Regions from separate parts of the Streptomyces sp. NPDC096193 genome, predicted to be linked through region 3. Evidence: predicted binding sites of a transcription regulator. Region 3 holds the regulator's gene; each other region holds the start of a gene.
What was found. Region 3 encodes HrcA, which represses chaperone genes, less so after heat shock. Its sites were predicted from a motif close to TTNGCACTCNGNNNNNCNGAGTGCNAA; they were not measured.
Positions count from the first base shown of each region.

Region 1: groL (chaperonin GroEL) is a predicted target of HrcA. The motif match lies at 2,535-2,561, and genes of this name have one in related genera.
Region 2: groES (co-chaperone GroES) is a predicted target of HrcA. The motif match lies at 2,303-2,329, and genes of this name have one in related genera.

Region 1 covers NZ_JBEOSJ010000041.1:28,760-33,146, reverse strand. The annotation lists gene ABTX78_RS34275 (alpha/beta hydrolase) at 1-529, opposite strand, end outside; gene groL (chaperonin GroEL) at 753-2,375, opposite strand; gene ABTX78_RS34265 (cold-shock protein) at 2,761-2,964, opposite strand; gene ABTX78_RS34260 (MoaD/ThiS family protein) at 3,399-3,674, opposite strand; gene thrC (threonine synthase) at 3,705-4,387, opposite strand, start outside.
Region 2 covers NZ_JBEOSJ010000003.1:260,390-264,776, reverse strand. The annotation lists gene groL (chaperonin GroEL) at 101-1,729, opposite strand; gene groES (co-chaperone GroES) at 1,847-2,155, opposite strand; gene ABTX78_RS06685 (hypothetical protein) at 2,532-2,930, opposite strand; gene ABTX78_RS06680 (polysaccharide deacetylase family protein) at 2,927-3,853, opposite strand; gene ABTX78_RS06675 (THUMP-like domain-containing protein) at 3,971-4,387, shown strand, end outside.
Region 3 covers NZ_JBEOSJ010000006.1:59,593-63,979, forward strand. The annotation lists gene ABTX78_RS11940 (16S rRNA (uracil(1498)-N(3))-methyltransferase) at 1-183, opposite strand, end outside; gene ABTX78_RS11945 (nitronate monooxygenase) at 183-1,253, opposite strand; gene dnaJ (molecular chaperone DnaJ) at 1,332-2,468, opposite strand; gene hrcA (heat-inducible transcriptional repressor HrcA) at 2,469-3,494, opposite strand; gene ABTX78_RS11960 (MBL fold metallo-hydrolase) at 3,658-4,380, shown strand.

The sequences.
Region 1 (4,387 bases), on a different contig from region 3:
CCAGGCGGCGGGCGGTCGCGGTGTTCTTGTCGATGCTGCCGTCCGCGGCGGGCCATCCCCTGACGTTCACCAGGGCGAGGTCGTCGTGGGTGAGACCGCAGCTCACCGGTGTGCTCCGGCCGACGCCTCGCGGGTCGAAGCCCACGATGTCGTAGGCGTCGCGCACCGACTGGGGCAGCTTCTTCCCCTTGCCCGAGGGGTCGTTGATGCCGGAGCCGCCGGGCCCTCCGGGGATGATGAGCAGGGTGCCGCGTCGTCTGTCGGGGTTCTCGCTGCGGATGCGGGAGACGCCGAGGGTGATCTGCGGCCCGCGGGGCTGCGCGTGGTCGAGCGGCACGGAGATGTCCGCGCACTCCTGGCGCGGGTCGAGTCCCGTGCCGGTGCATTTCTCCCAGCGGACTGCCGGGTCCGGTCGGGGAGTCGAGGCCGACGCGGGCGCCGGGAGGGCGAGGAGTGTCGTCGCCAGGACCGGAAGGGTGAGCGCCGCCGCGGTGAAGCCGGATGTCGTCGTACTGCCGAGGATTCGCATGTGATGACCCTCGCGGAACCGGCGTCCGGCTCCCACGGTGCCTCCTGGCCTGTTCCCAGGGGGGTTTGCCCCACCCGGGTCATGGGGCCCTCCGCTCCGGCCCGGCCGTACGGCCCACCGCGCCGCCCGGCGTTTTGGCGTGCCCGGGAACGCCCGAGGGCGGCACCCCCTGGGAGTAGGGGTGCCGCCCTCGGTCAGGACGGTCGATCAACCTGTCGGTCGATCAGAAGTCCATGTCACCGCCCGGCATGCCGCCCGGAGCGGCCGCGGAGGCCTTCTCCGGCTTGTCGGCGATGACGGCCTCGGTGGTCAGGAACAGCGCCGCGATGGAGGCCGCGTTCTGCAGGGCAGAGCGGGTCACCTTGGCGGGGTCGATGATGCCTTCGGCGATCATGTCGACGTACTCACCGGTCGCGGCGTTCAGGCCGTGGCCGACGGGCAGGTTGCGCACCTTCTCGACGATGACGCCACCCTCGAGACCACCGTTGACGGCGATCTGCTTGAGCGGGGCCTCCAGCGCGAGCTTCACGGCGTTGGCGCCGGTCGCCTCGTCGCCCGAGAGCTCGAGCTTCTCGAAGACCGAGGAAGCCTGGAGCAGAGCCACGCCACCACCGGCGACGATGCCCTCCTCGACGGCGGCCTTGGCGTTGCGCACCGCGTCCTCGATGCGGTGCTTGCGCTCCTTGAGCTCGACCTCGGTCGCGGCACCGGCCTTGATGACGGCCACGCCGCCGGCCAGCTTCGCGAGGCGCTCCTGGAGCTTCTCGCGGTCGTAGTCCGAGTCGCTGTTCTCGATCTCGGCACGGATCTGGTTGACGCGACCCTGGACCTGGTCGCTGTCACCGGCACCGTCGACGATCGTGGTCTCGTCCTTGGTGATGACGACCTTGCGGGCGCGGCCCAGCAGGTCCAGGCCGGCGTTCTCGAGCTTGAGGCCGACCTCCTCGGAGATGACCGTGCCGCCCGTGAGGATGGCGATGTCGTTCAGCATCGCCTTGCGGCGGTCGCCGAAGCCCGGGGCCTTGACGGCGACGGACTTGAACGTGCCACGGATCTTGTTGACGACCAGGGTGGACAGGGCCTCGCCCTCGACGTCCTCCGCGATGATCAGCAGCGGCTTGCCGGACTGCATGACCTTCTCGAGCAGCGGAAGGAGGTCCTTCACGTTGCCGATCTTGGAGTTGACGATCAGGATGTACGGGTCGTCGAGCGACGCCTCCATACGCTCCATGTCGGTGGCGAAGTACGCCGAGATGTAGCCCTTGTCGAAGCGCATACCCTCGGTGAGCTCCAGCTCCAGACCGAAGGTCTGGGACTCCTCGACGGTGATGACGCCTTCCTTGCCGACCTTGTCCATCGCCTCGGCGATGAGCTCGCCGATCTGGGTGTCGGCGGCGGAGATGGAGGCCGTCGAAGCGATCTGCTCCTTGGTCTCCACGTCCTTGGCCTGCTCCAGCAGGGCGCCGGAGACGGCCTCGACGGCACGCTCGATGCCACGCTTGAGGGCCATCGGGTTGGCGCCGGCCGCCACGTTGCGCAGGCCCTCGCGGACGAGCGCCTGGGCGAGGACGGTCGCGGTGGTCGTACCGTCACCGGCGACGTCGTCCGTCTTCTTGGCGACTTCCTTGACCAGCTCGGCGCCGATCTTCTCGTACGGGTCCTCGAGCTCGATCTCCTTGGCGATGGAAACACCATCGTTGGTGATCGTGGGGGCGCCCCACTTCTTCTCGAGGACGACGTTGCGACCCTTGGGGCCAAGGGTGACCTTGACGGCGTCGGCGAGCTGGTTCATCCCGCGCTCGAGACCGCGCCGTGCCTCCTCGTCGAACGCGATGATCTTGGCCATGTGAAGTGGTCCTCCCGGACTTGGGGGTCCCCCCGCGCCCGCAGGGCTAACGGGGGAGGATTGCTTCCGGACCGCGCAGGCGCCCGCGACGGACGGTCTGAGAGCCGTGCGGTTCCTTGCCCCGACGACCCTCGGACCTCGCCGGCCCGATCCTCAAAGTTGTCACTCTCACCTGCAGAGTGCTAACGCCAATGATTAGCACTCGACCCCGTCGAGTGCAAGCGGCTTCGAAGAAGCCCCGGCGAGGCGTGGCGGTCGGGCGACGGGCGGGAGCGCGCGGCTCCGGGAGATCCGGGACGGCACGCACGAGGGGCCCGCCTCCCTGGTGGGATGCGGGCCCCTCGTGAGTGCCGCGTGAGTGCGTCGGTGGCCGATCGCGCCGAGATCAGACGGCGAGCTTGACCATGTCCGCCTGCGGACCCTTCTGGCCCTGCGAGATCTCGAATTCGACTCGCTGACCCTCCTCCAGGGTGCGGTAGCCGTCCATCTGGATCGCGCTGTAGTGGACGAAAACATCCGCACCACCGTCGACCGCGATGAAGCCGTACCCCTTCTCCGCGTTGAACCACTTGACGGTGCCCTGAGCCATGCCTAACTCCCCTATTACTGGCCCTTGCACAGGACCGCACTTCGCGGACCCGGGTCATACCTCACCGCCGAGAATTCCCTCCGCCAGAGGTGGAAGGAGGCCCTCGGGATGTGCGCCGGAACGCGTCGACCGCGGCTGAATGTATCTGTCCAACTGCCCTCTGCAACAGGTCAATCGGACGAGAAATCTGGGCGCGCGGGAACGGACCTTTGACGCTAATTCAAGAAGATCCAGGGCAACTCGGGCCCGGCAAATGACACTTAAGAGGCATTTTGCTCGCCCACATTGGCCGCTTCTTGTCGCGCCAGGGCGCATTCTCATATGCGGCGGGCACGGGCAGCGGCGGGGACTTCCCCAACTGTACCGCGCTCAACCATGCAGAATTGCCCCCTCCGCTTCTCTCGCGGAGGGGGCAACAGCGGTGACGGTGCGTATCAGCCGCCGGCGACGGCGGGGATGATCGAAATGCCGACGCCGTCGGGCGTGGCGGTCTGCAGACCCTGCTCGAAACGGACGTCGTCGTCGTTGACGTAGACGTTCACGAAGCGGCGCAGCTTGCCCTGGTCGTCCAGGACACGGGCGGCGATACCGGTGTGGTTCTTCTCCAGGTCGGCGATGACCTCGGAGAGCGTCGCGCCCTCCGCCGGGACCTCGGCCTGGCCGCCCGTGTACGTGCGGAGGATGGTGGGGATGCGGACGTTGACGCTCATGCTGCGTGCCTTCCTTGAGTCTCGGGGGTGTCAGCCGGCCAGGCCGGCGTCGCGGAACGCGCCCAGGCTCGGGCGGATGATCGCGCTGGGGCCGGTGGTCGGGGCGACCGCGTCCAGGGTCTTGAGACCGTCACCGGTGTTGAGCACGACGGTGGTGAGCGCCGGGTCGAGCACGCCCGCCTCCAGCAGCTTCCGCGTCACACCCACGGTCACGCCACCCGCCGTCTCGGCGAAGATGCCCTCGGTGCGGGCCAGCAGCTTGATCGCGTCGACGATCTGCTCGTCGGTGACGTCCTCCACGAAACCGCCCGTGCGGCGCGCGATGTCCAGGACGTACGGGCCGTCGGCGGGGTTGCCGATCGCGAGCGACTTGGCGATGGTGTTCGGCTTCTGCGGGCGGACCACGTCGTGCCCGGCCTTGAAGGCGGTCGACACCGGCGAGCAGCCCTCGGCCTGGGCGCCGAAGATCTTGTAGGGCCTGTCCTCGACCAGACCGAGCCTGATCAGCTCCTGGAGACCCTTGTCGATCTTCGTGAGCTGCGAGCCCGAGGCGATCGGGATGACGATCTGGTCCGGCAGCTTCCAGCCGAGCTGTTCGCAGATCTCGTAGGCGAGGGTCTTGGAGCCCTCTCCGTAATACGGCCGAAGATTGACGTTGACAAAGCCCCAGCCCTCACCGAGCGGGTCGCCGATGAGTTCGGAGCAGAAGCGGT
Region 2 (4,387 bases), on a different contig from region 3:
GTCAGGCGCATCCCCCAGCGGCGCGGAAAACACCGAGCCCGGTGCCCCCGCGACGGGGACACCGGGCTCGGCGGTGAAGTCTGACGTCAGGCGTCGAACGTCAGTGGGAGTGGCCGTGACCGTGGCCGTGGCCCGCGTCGGACTCTTCCTCCGCCGGCTTCTCGACGACCAGGGTCTCGGTCGTGAGCAGCAGGGAGGCGATGGACGCGGCGTTCTCCAGGGCGGAGCGCGTGACCTTGACCGGGTCGATGACGCCGGCCTTCACCAGGTCGCCGTACTCGCCGGTCGCGGCGTTGAAGCCCTGGCCCTTGTCGAGCTCCGCCACCTTCGCGGTGATGACGTAGCCCTCGAGGCCGGCGTTCTCCGCGATCCAGCGCAGCGGCTCGACGGCAGCGCGGCGGACGACGGCGACACCGGTGGCCTCGTCGCCCTCCTTGCCGAGGTTGCCGTCGAGGACCTTGACCGCGTGGACGAGCGCGGAGCCACCACCGGAGACGATGCCCTCCTCGACCGCGGCGCGGGTCGCGGAGATGGCGTCCTCCAGACGGTGCTTCTTCTCCTTGAGCTCCACCTCGGTGGCGGCGCCGACCTTGATCACGCACACGCCGCCGGCCAGCTTCGCGAGGCGCTCCTGGAGCTTCTCGCGGTCCCAGTCGGAGTCCGTGGACTCGATCTCGGCCTTGATCTGGTTGATACGGCCGGCGACGTCGTCCGGGTTGCCGCCACCGTCGACGATGGTGGTGTCGTCCTTCGTCACCGTCACGCGGCGGGCGCTGCCCAGTACGTCGAGACCGGCCTGGTCGAGCTTGAGGCCGACCTCTTCGGAGATGACGGTCGCGCCGGTGAGGCTCGCCATGTCCTGGAGCATCGCCTTGCGGCGGTCGCCGAAGCCCGGGGCCTTCACCGCGACGGCGTTGAAGGTGCCACGGATCTTGTTGACGACGAGGGTGGAGAGCGCCTCGCCCTCGACGTCCTCGGCGATGATCAGCAGCGGCCGGGAGCCGCCCGCCTGGATGACCTTCTCCAGCAGCGGCAGCAGGTCCTGGATCGAGGTGATCTTGCCCTGGTTGATCAGGATGTACGGGTCGTCGAGGACGGCCTCCATACGCTCCTGGTCGGTCACCATGTACGGCGAGAGGTAGCCCTTGTCGAAGGCCATGCCCTCGGTGAACTCCAGCTCCAGGCCGAAGGTGTTGGACTCCTCGACGGTGATGACACCGTCCTTGCCGACCTTGTCCATCGCCTCGGCGATGAGCTCGCCGACCTGCTGGTCCTGTGCGGAGAGCGCGGCCACGGCGGCGATGTCGGCCTTGTCGTCGATCGGCCGGGCGGTCGCGAGGAGCTCCTCGGACACGGCCTTGACCGCGGCGTCGATGCCCTTCTTCAGGGCGGCCGGGGAGGCGCCCGCGGCGACGTTGCGCAGGCCCTCGCGGACCAGCGCCTGGGCCAGCACGGTGGCGGTGGTGGTGCCGTCACCAGCGATGTCGTTGGTCTTGGTCGCCACCTCCTTCACCAGCTGGGCGCCCAGGTTCTCGTACGGGTCCTCGACCTCGACCTCGCGGGCGATGGTGACACCGTCGTTGGTGATGGTGGGTGCGCCGAACTTCTTGTCGATGACGACGTTGCGGCCACGGGGGCCGATCGTCACCTTGACCGTGTCGGCAAGCTTGTTGACGCCGCGCTCGAGGGCGCGACGGGCGTCCTCGTCGAACTTCAGGATCTTCGCCATGGAGCGATTCAGCCCTCTCGGAAAGCTGGGGGTGAACGAACTACGCCCCCGGTCGCCCGGCCCTCTCGGGGTCGCGCGGGCCGGGGGCGCAGCTCACAAGCACAAAACTACGGTGAATTACTTCTCGACGATCGCGAGCACGTCGCGGGCCGAGAGGACGAGGTACTCCTCGCCGTTGTACTTCACCTCGGTGCCGCCGTACTTGCTGTACAGAACGACATCGCCGGTCTGGACGTCGAGCGGCAGGCGCTCGCCGTTCTCGAAGCGACCCGGGCCCACGGCGAGGACGACGCCCTCCTGGGGCTTCTCCTTCGCGGTGTCCGGGATGACCAGGCCGGAGGCCGTGGTCTGCTCGGCGTCGAGCGGCTGGACCACAATGCGGTCCTCGAGCGGCTTGATGGCAACCTTGGAGCTGGCGGTCGTCACGATCCGACCTCCCCCTTCGGAGATCTCACGGGGTTAACTGAGCAGAAGTGGCGACCAGGTCGATCCGTCGTCGCGGGTGCCGGACCTGCCTGTCGCTGTGTTGGCACTCTCCGTTGGGGAGTGCCAGTGCCGAGACTATGACTGTGATTAGCACTCGGTCAAGCGGAGTGCCAATTCACCACTCTGCGTCGGGCCGTTCCGCCCATGTGGGGGAACGCTCGGGCGGGACGGGGCGTTCCCCGGCGCCGGGCGTGTCGGCCGGCGCCGGGTGTGTCGGCCGCCGCCGGATGTGAAGGCCGGCGCCGGATGTGAAGGCCGGCGCCGGGTGTGTCAGGTCCCGGCCGCACCGGGACTGACGGCACGCGGACTGCTGCTGTCACGGGCGATCGGGCGCGGCTTCCGGCGCACGCCCCGGCCAGGCTTCGTCCGGACGGTCCGGCGCGGCGTCGCACGCACGGCGCGGGCGATGGGCGCGATGGGTGCCGTGGGCGCGATGGACCCCGTGGATGCGGCCCAGCAGCCGGGTCGCCGGTTCGGCGAGACCGGGAGCGTCGAGGTCCTGCGGGCGGGCGCGGCCGTCGGCGGCGCGACGCGGTCCCGGGAGTGCGTCCACCCGGCGTACCAACGGCGCCTCGGGCCCCGGGTCGAACGGCTCGACCGCCCTGCGGCCGAGCCGTTCGATGGGATCCACGGACGCCGGTACACAGCCGGCACAGACGAGCAGCGCACCGGCCACGACCACCATCGCGGCCGACGGCCGGAGCGCGAGGCTCATACGTAGTCCTCCAGCTTGGCGACGGCGTACCCCTTGTCGGTCACCGTCTTCATCACCTTGCGGATCATGTCGGGCATGGTGCCCTTCCACTCGTCGCTGCCACGGAAGTGGGTGAGGATGATGTCGCCCGGGTGCAGTTTCCGGTCCCACTCGCGCCATTCCATGTGGTCGGGGAACGCCTCGGCGGCCCACAGCGGCACGGCCTTGACGCCGCACGAGCGCGCGGCCCGCAGGGTGTCCCGGTTGTAGTTGCCGTACGGCGGCCGGAAGAGCGGCGGCCGCTTCCCGTACCGCTTCTCGAGCTTGTCCTGCTGGTCGCAGATCTCCCGCTTCTGCGCAGCGTAGGAAAGACCGGGCAGGTAGCGGTGGTTGAGGGTGTGGTTGTGCAGCGAGACCCCCCGGTCCTGCATCCGCTGGAAGTAGTCGTAGTCGTCGTTGATCACGTAGTCGCTGAGGAACGCGCTGTACGGGATCCGCAGATCGCTCATCATCCGCAGCAGGTCGGGGTCCTTCTCCGAGCCGTCGTCGATCGTCAGGAAGACGACCTTCTCCTTGACCGGAACGGTCGTGAAAACGGGCGGCATCGACTCCTGCCCCTCGACCTCGAAGCCCTTGCGGGTGGTGATCTTCGGCTTGACGGCGGGCGGTGGGGGCGCGGCCAGGGGGGTACGGGCGAGGCCCCACTTCTTGGCAGCGGCGGCCCGGGCCGCCTGGTCGCGCTTGATCCGGGCCGCCCGGGCGGCGAGCGCCCCGGCCGCGCCGGACTCCTTCCGGGCCTCGGGACCCCGGTCGGCCTTCGGTCCGCCGGCCCCATCAGAGGACTCGGCCGCGCAGGCGGAGCCGAGAAGGGCGACGAGCAGGGCGGCCGCGGCGGCACGGCGGTGCGCCCGGCCACGACGCGATCGGGTGGTTTTCGCTGGCATGTTTCCGTTTTGTCCGACTAGCTGCATGGCGCTGGATCCTGTCAGCAGGGATCCCCACGGCCGGGCAGACACCTCCACCGCGGGCACACCATCGCCCACCTGGCCCACAATGGGCCGGTGAACGACCTCCCACTCTTCGCCGCCCTCCGTACCGAGGAGGGCCGGACCCTGCTCGCCGCCCTGCGGGACCACGACCCGGCCGAGGAATTGGCGATCGCCACCCGGCTGCGCCGCGAACACCCCACCGAGCTGGTCTCGGCGGCCCTGGGCCAGGCGCGGCTGCGGCAGCGGGCGGTGGCGAAGTTCGGCGAGCAGGACGCGTACCGGATGTACTTCACGCCGAACGGGGTCGAGCAGTCGACGCGGAAGCCGGTCGCGGAGTACCGGGCCCGGCGCTTCGGCGAACTCGGCACGGCCGAGGTCACCGACCTGTGCTGCGGGATCGGCGGCGACGCGATCGCCCTGGCCCGGGCCGGCATCCGCGTACTGGCGGTGGACCGCGACCCGCTGACGGCGGAGACGGCGCGGGCGAAC
Region 3 (4,387 bases):
GCCCTCGGTCCGCAGCACGACACCGGCCGCCCCGCGCCCGAGCCCGTCGGTGAGGACGATCTCCTCACCCGGCTGGAGCCGGCGTACGGACACGGCGTGCCGTCCCTCGGGACCGTCCAGCGTGACGGCGGAACCGGCCGTGACCCCCTCCAGGGAGTCCACCAGGAAGACGGGTGCGGTCATCAGGAGGCGTCCAGGGCGAGCGCGGCGCGGGCGGAGTCCAGCTCGGCGGCCAGCACCTCCACCAGCTGTGCCGCCGGCAGCTCCCGGGCCAGCCGGTGTCCCTGCCCCGCCCACAGCGCCATCCCCTGGGGGTCGCCGGCCTTGGCCGCCGCCTTGCGCAGGCCGCTCGTCAGATGGTGCACCTGCGGATACGCGGCGGGGGCGTACGGCCCGTGCTCACGCATGAAGCGGTTGACGAGCCCGCGGGCCGGCCGGCCCGAGAAGGCACGGGTCAGTTCGGTGCGGACGAAGAGGGGGTTGGTCATCGCCTGCTTGTGCAGGGCGTTCGCACCGGACTCGGGGCAGACGAGGAACGCGGTGCCGAGCTGCGCCGCCGCCGCCCCGGCCGCGAGCACGCCGGCGATCTGGCCGCCGCGCATCAGTCCGCCGGTCGCGATCACCGGCAGCGGAACGGCCTCGCGGACCAGGGCGACGAGGGTGAGCAGTCCCATCCCGCTGCCGTCGGCCGCCGGGTCGTCGCGGTGCGTGCCCTGGTGGCCGCCGGCCTCCACGCCCTGGACGCACACGGCGTCCGCGCCCGCCCGCTGCGCGGCCTGCGCCTCCTCCGGAGAGGTGACGGTGACGACGGTGAAGGTGCCCGCTTTCGCGAAGGACTGGAGCACGTCCCGCTTGGGGCAGCCGAAGGTGAAGGAGACGACCGGGACGGGGTCGTCGAGCAGGATCGCGAGCTTGGCCTCGTACCCGTCGTCCAGGCCGGAGTCGGGGTCGCCGAGCGGTGTGTCGTACCAGGCCGCCTCACCGGCGAGCTGGTGCCGGTAGACCTCCACGGCGGCGGGGTCGGTCGCACCCGGCTGCGGCATGAACAGATTCACGCCGAAGGGCCGGCCGGTGAGCCCGCGGATCTGTTTGATCTGCTGGTACATGCCGTCCGCGGTCTTGTACCCGGCGGCCAGGAATCCGAGGCCGCCGGCCTCGGACACGGCTGCGGCCAGCTGCGGGGACGACGCGCCGCCCGCCATGGGGGCCTGCACGATCGGATACCGGCAGAGATCGGTCAGTGCGGAGGACATGCAGGCATGGTGCCACGTCGGCCCCGCCCCGCCGAATCGGGCCCGGCGCGGCCCCGGAGACCGGGGCCGCGGCCGGTTCTACCGTCCGTTGAACGCGTCCTTCAGCCGTGAGAACAGGCCCTGCTGCCCCGGCTGGAACTGACCGGTCGGCCGCTCCTCGCCACGCAGCTTCGCCAGCTCCCGCAGCACCCGCTCCTGCTCCGGGTCCAGCTTGGAGGGCGTCATCACCTCGACGTGGACGATCAGGTCGCCCCGACCGCCACCGCGCAGGTGGGTGATGCCGCGGCCGTGCAGCGGGATCGACTGTCCGGACTGCGTACCCGGGCGGATGTCGACCTCCTCCATGCCGTCGAGTGTCTCCAGCGGCACCTTGGTGCCGAGGGCCGCCGCCGTCATCGGGATGGTGACCGTGCAGTGCAGGTCGTCGCCGCGGCGCTGGAAGACAGCGTGGGCCAGCTCGTGGATCTCCACGTACAGGTCGCCGGCGGGGCCGCCGCCGGGGCCGACCTCGCCCTCGCCCGCGAGCTGGATCCGGGTGCCGTTGTCGACACCGGCCGGGATCTTCACGGTCAGCGTGCGGCGCGAGCGGACCCGGCCGTCACCCGCGCACTCCGGGCACGGGGTCGGGACGACGGTCCCGAAGCCCTGGCACTGGGGGCACGGCCGGGACGTCATGACCTGACCCAGGAAGGACCGCGTGACCTGCGAGACCTCGCCGCGACCGCGGCACATGTCACACGTCTGCGCCGAGGTGCCCGGCGCCGCGCCCTCGCCCGAACACGTCGTACAGACGACGGCCGTGTCGACCTGGATGTCCTTCGTCGTGCCGAAAGCCGCCTCGTTGAGGTCGATCTCCAGCCGGATCATCGCGTCCTGGCCGCGCCGCGTGCGCGACCTCGGCCCCCGCTGCGACGCCGTCCCGAAGAAGGCGTCCATGATGTCCGAGAAGTTCCCGAAGCCACCGGCGCCGAAGCCTCCGGCGCCGGCGCCGCCCGCCTGGGACAGCGGGTCGCCGCCGAGGTCGTAGACCTGCTTCTTCTGCGGATCCGAGAGGACCTCGTAGGCCGCGTTGATCTCCTTGAAGCGCTCCTGCGTCTTCGGGTCCGGATTCACATCCGGGTGGAGTTCACGCGCAAGCCGGCGGAAGGCCTTCTTGATCTCGTCCTGGGATGCGTCTCGGCGCACGCCGAGTACGGCGTAGTAGTCCGTGGCCACTTACGACTCCGCCAGGATCTGTCCGACGTAACGTGCCACTGCGCGTACCGCTCCCATCGTTCCGGGGTAGTCCATGCGGGTCGGTCCGACCACGCCGAGTTTGGCAACTGCCTCGTCGCCCGAACCGTAGCCGACCGAGACGACGGACGTGGAGTTGAGGCCCTCATGGGCGTTCTCGTGACCGATCCGTACGGTCATGCCCATACCGCCCGACTCCTCGGCCTCGCCGAGCAGCTTGAGCAGCACGACGTGCTCCTCCAGCGCCTCCAGCACCGGCCGGATCGTGAGCGGGAAGTCGTGTCCGAAGCGGGTCAGATTGGCGGTGCCGCCGATCATCAGCCGCTCCTCGGTCTCCTCGACCAGGGTTTCGAGCAGGGTGGACAGCACCGTCGTGACGGTGCCGCGGTCCTCCGGCTCGAAGGATTCCGGCAGGTCCTGCACCAGCTGCGGCACATCCGCGAAACGACGCCCGACGACCCGGCTGTTGAGCCGGGCCCGCAGGTCCGCGAGGGAGGTGTCGCCGAAGGGCGCGGGGCAGTCGATCATCCGCTGCTCGACCCTGCCGGTGTCCGTGATCAGCACGAGCATCAGCCGGGCGGGCGCCAGGGAGAGGAGCTCCACGTGCCGGACGGTGGACCGGGTCAGCGACGGGTACTGCACGACGGCGACCTGCCGGGTCAGCTGCGCGAGCAGCCGTACCGTACGGCCCACGACGTCGTCGAGGTCGACGGCCCCGTCCAGGAAGTTCTGGATGGCACGGCGCTCCGGCGACGACAGGGGCTTGACCCCGGCCAGCTTGTCGACGAAGAGCCGGTACCCCTTGTCCGTCGGGATGCGGCCGGCGCTGGTGTGCGGCTGGGCGATGAAACCCTCGTCCTCCAGCACCGCCATGTCGTTCCGGACGGTGGCCGGCGAGACGCCGAGATTGTGACGCTCCGTAAGCGCCTTGGAACCCACAGGTTCCTCGGTGCCGACATAGTCCTGGACGATGGCGCGCAGCACCTCGAGTCTGCGTTCACTGAGCACCGCGCACACCTCCAGCTCTGGTTCCTCGGTGGCTGCTTGGCACTCCCCGGGTCCGAGTGCCAGCAATCCCCGTGCCAGTGTACGGCCGTGGGGTACGCCCCTAGCAAGGCGGCCGACCAGGCTACCGCGCGCCTTTGCCGGCCGTTGCCAGTAGCGTCGCGTTATGAACGTCCGTTGGGAAGACTTCGGCTGGGAGCCGCTGGCCGACCGGGTCGGACGGCGCAGGATGCCCGTCTGGGACGCCACCGTGGGGCTGGTCGCCGGTGACGAGGGCGTCCTGCTGTTCGACACGGGGTCCACGCTGCGTGAGGGCGTGGAGCTGCGCACACAGGCGGAGGCGCTGCTGGGCGGCCGCCGAGTGACGCATGTCGCACTGAGTCATCCCCACTTCGACCATGTTCTGGGGACGGCCGCCTTCTCCGCCGTGGAGGTCTTCGGCGCGGTCGCCGTCGACGTCGTTCTGCGCCGGGACCGCGACGAACTCCGGGCCGACGCCGTACGGCACGGCGTGGCGCCGGACGATGCCGCCGAGGCGACCGATCTGCTGGTCACGCCGCAGCATCTCGTCACCGGTGAACGGACGCTGGACCTGGGCGGACGCCAGGTGCTGCTGGCCAATGTGGGCCCCGGGCACACGGGCCACGATCTGGCGGTCCTCGTGCCGGGCAACCGGGAGGTCGTGTTCTGTGGCGATCTGGTGGAGGAGTCCGGGGAGCCGCAGGCGGGTCCGGACGCGATGCCCTCGCGCTGGCCGGCGGCCCTGGACCGGCTGCTCGCGCTGGGCGGCGAGGACGCGCTGTACGTCCCCGGGCACGGCGCGGTGGTGGACGCGGCGTTCGTCCGCCTACAGCGTGACCTGCTGGCGGAGCGCTTCGGGGTGTCGTAGCGTCGCC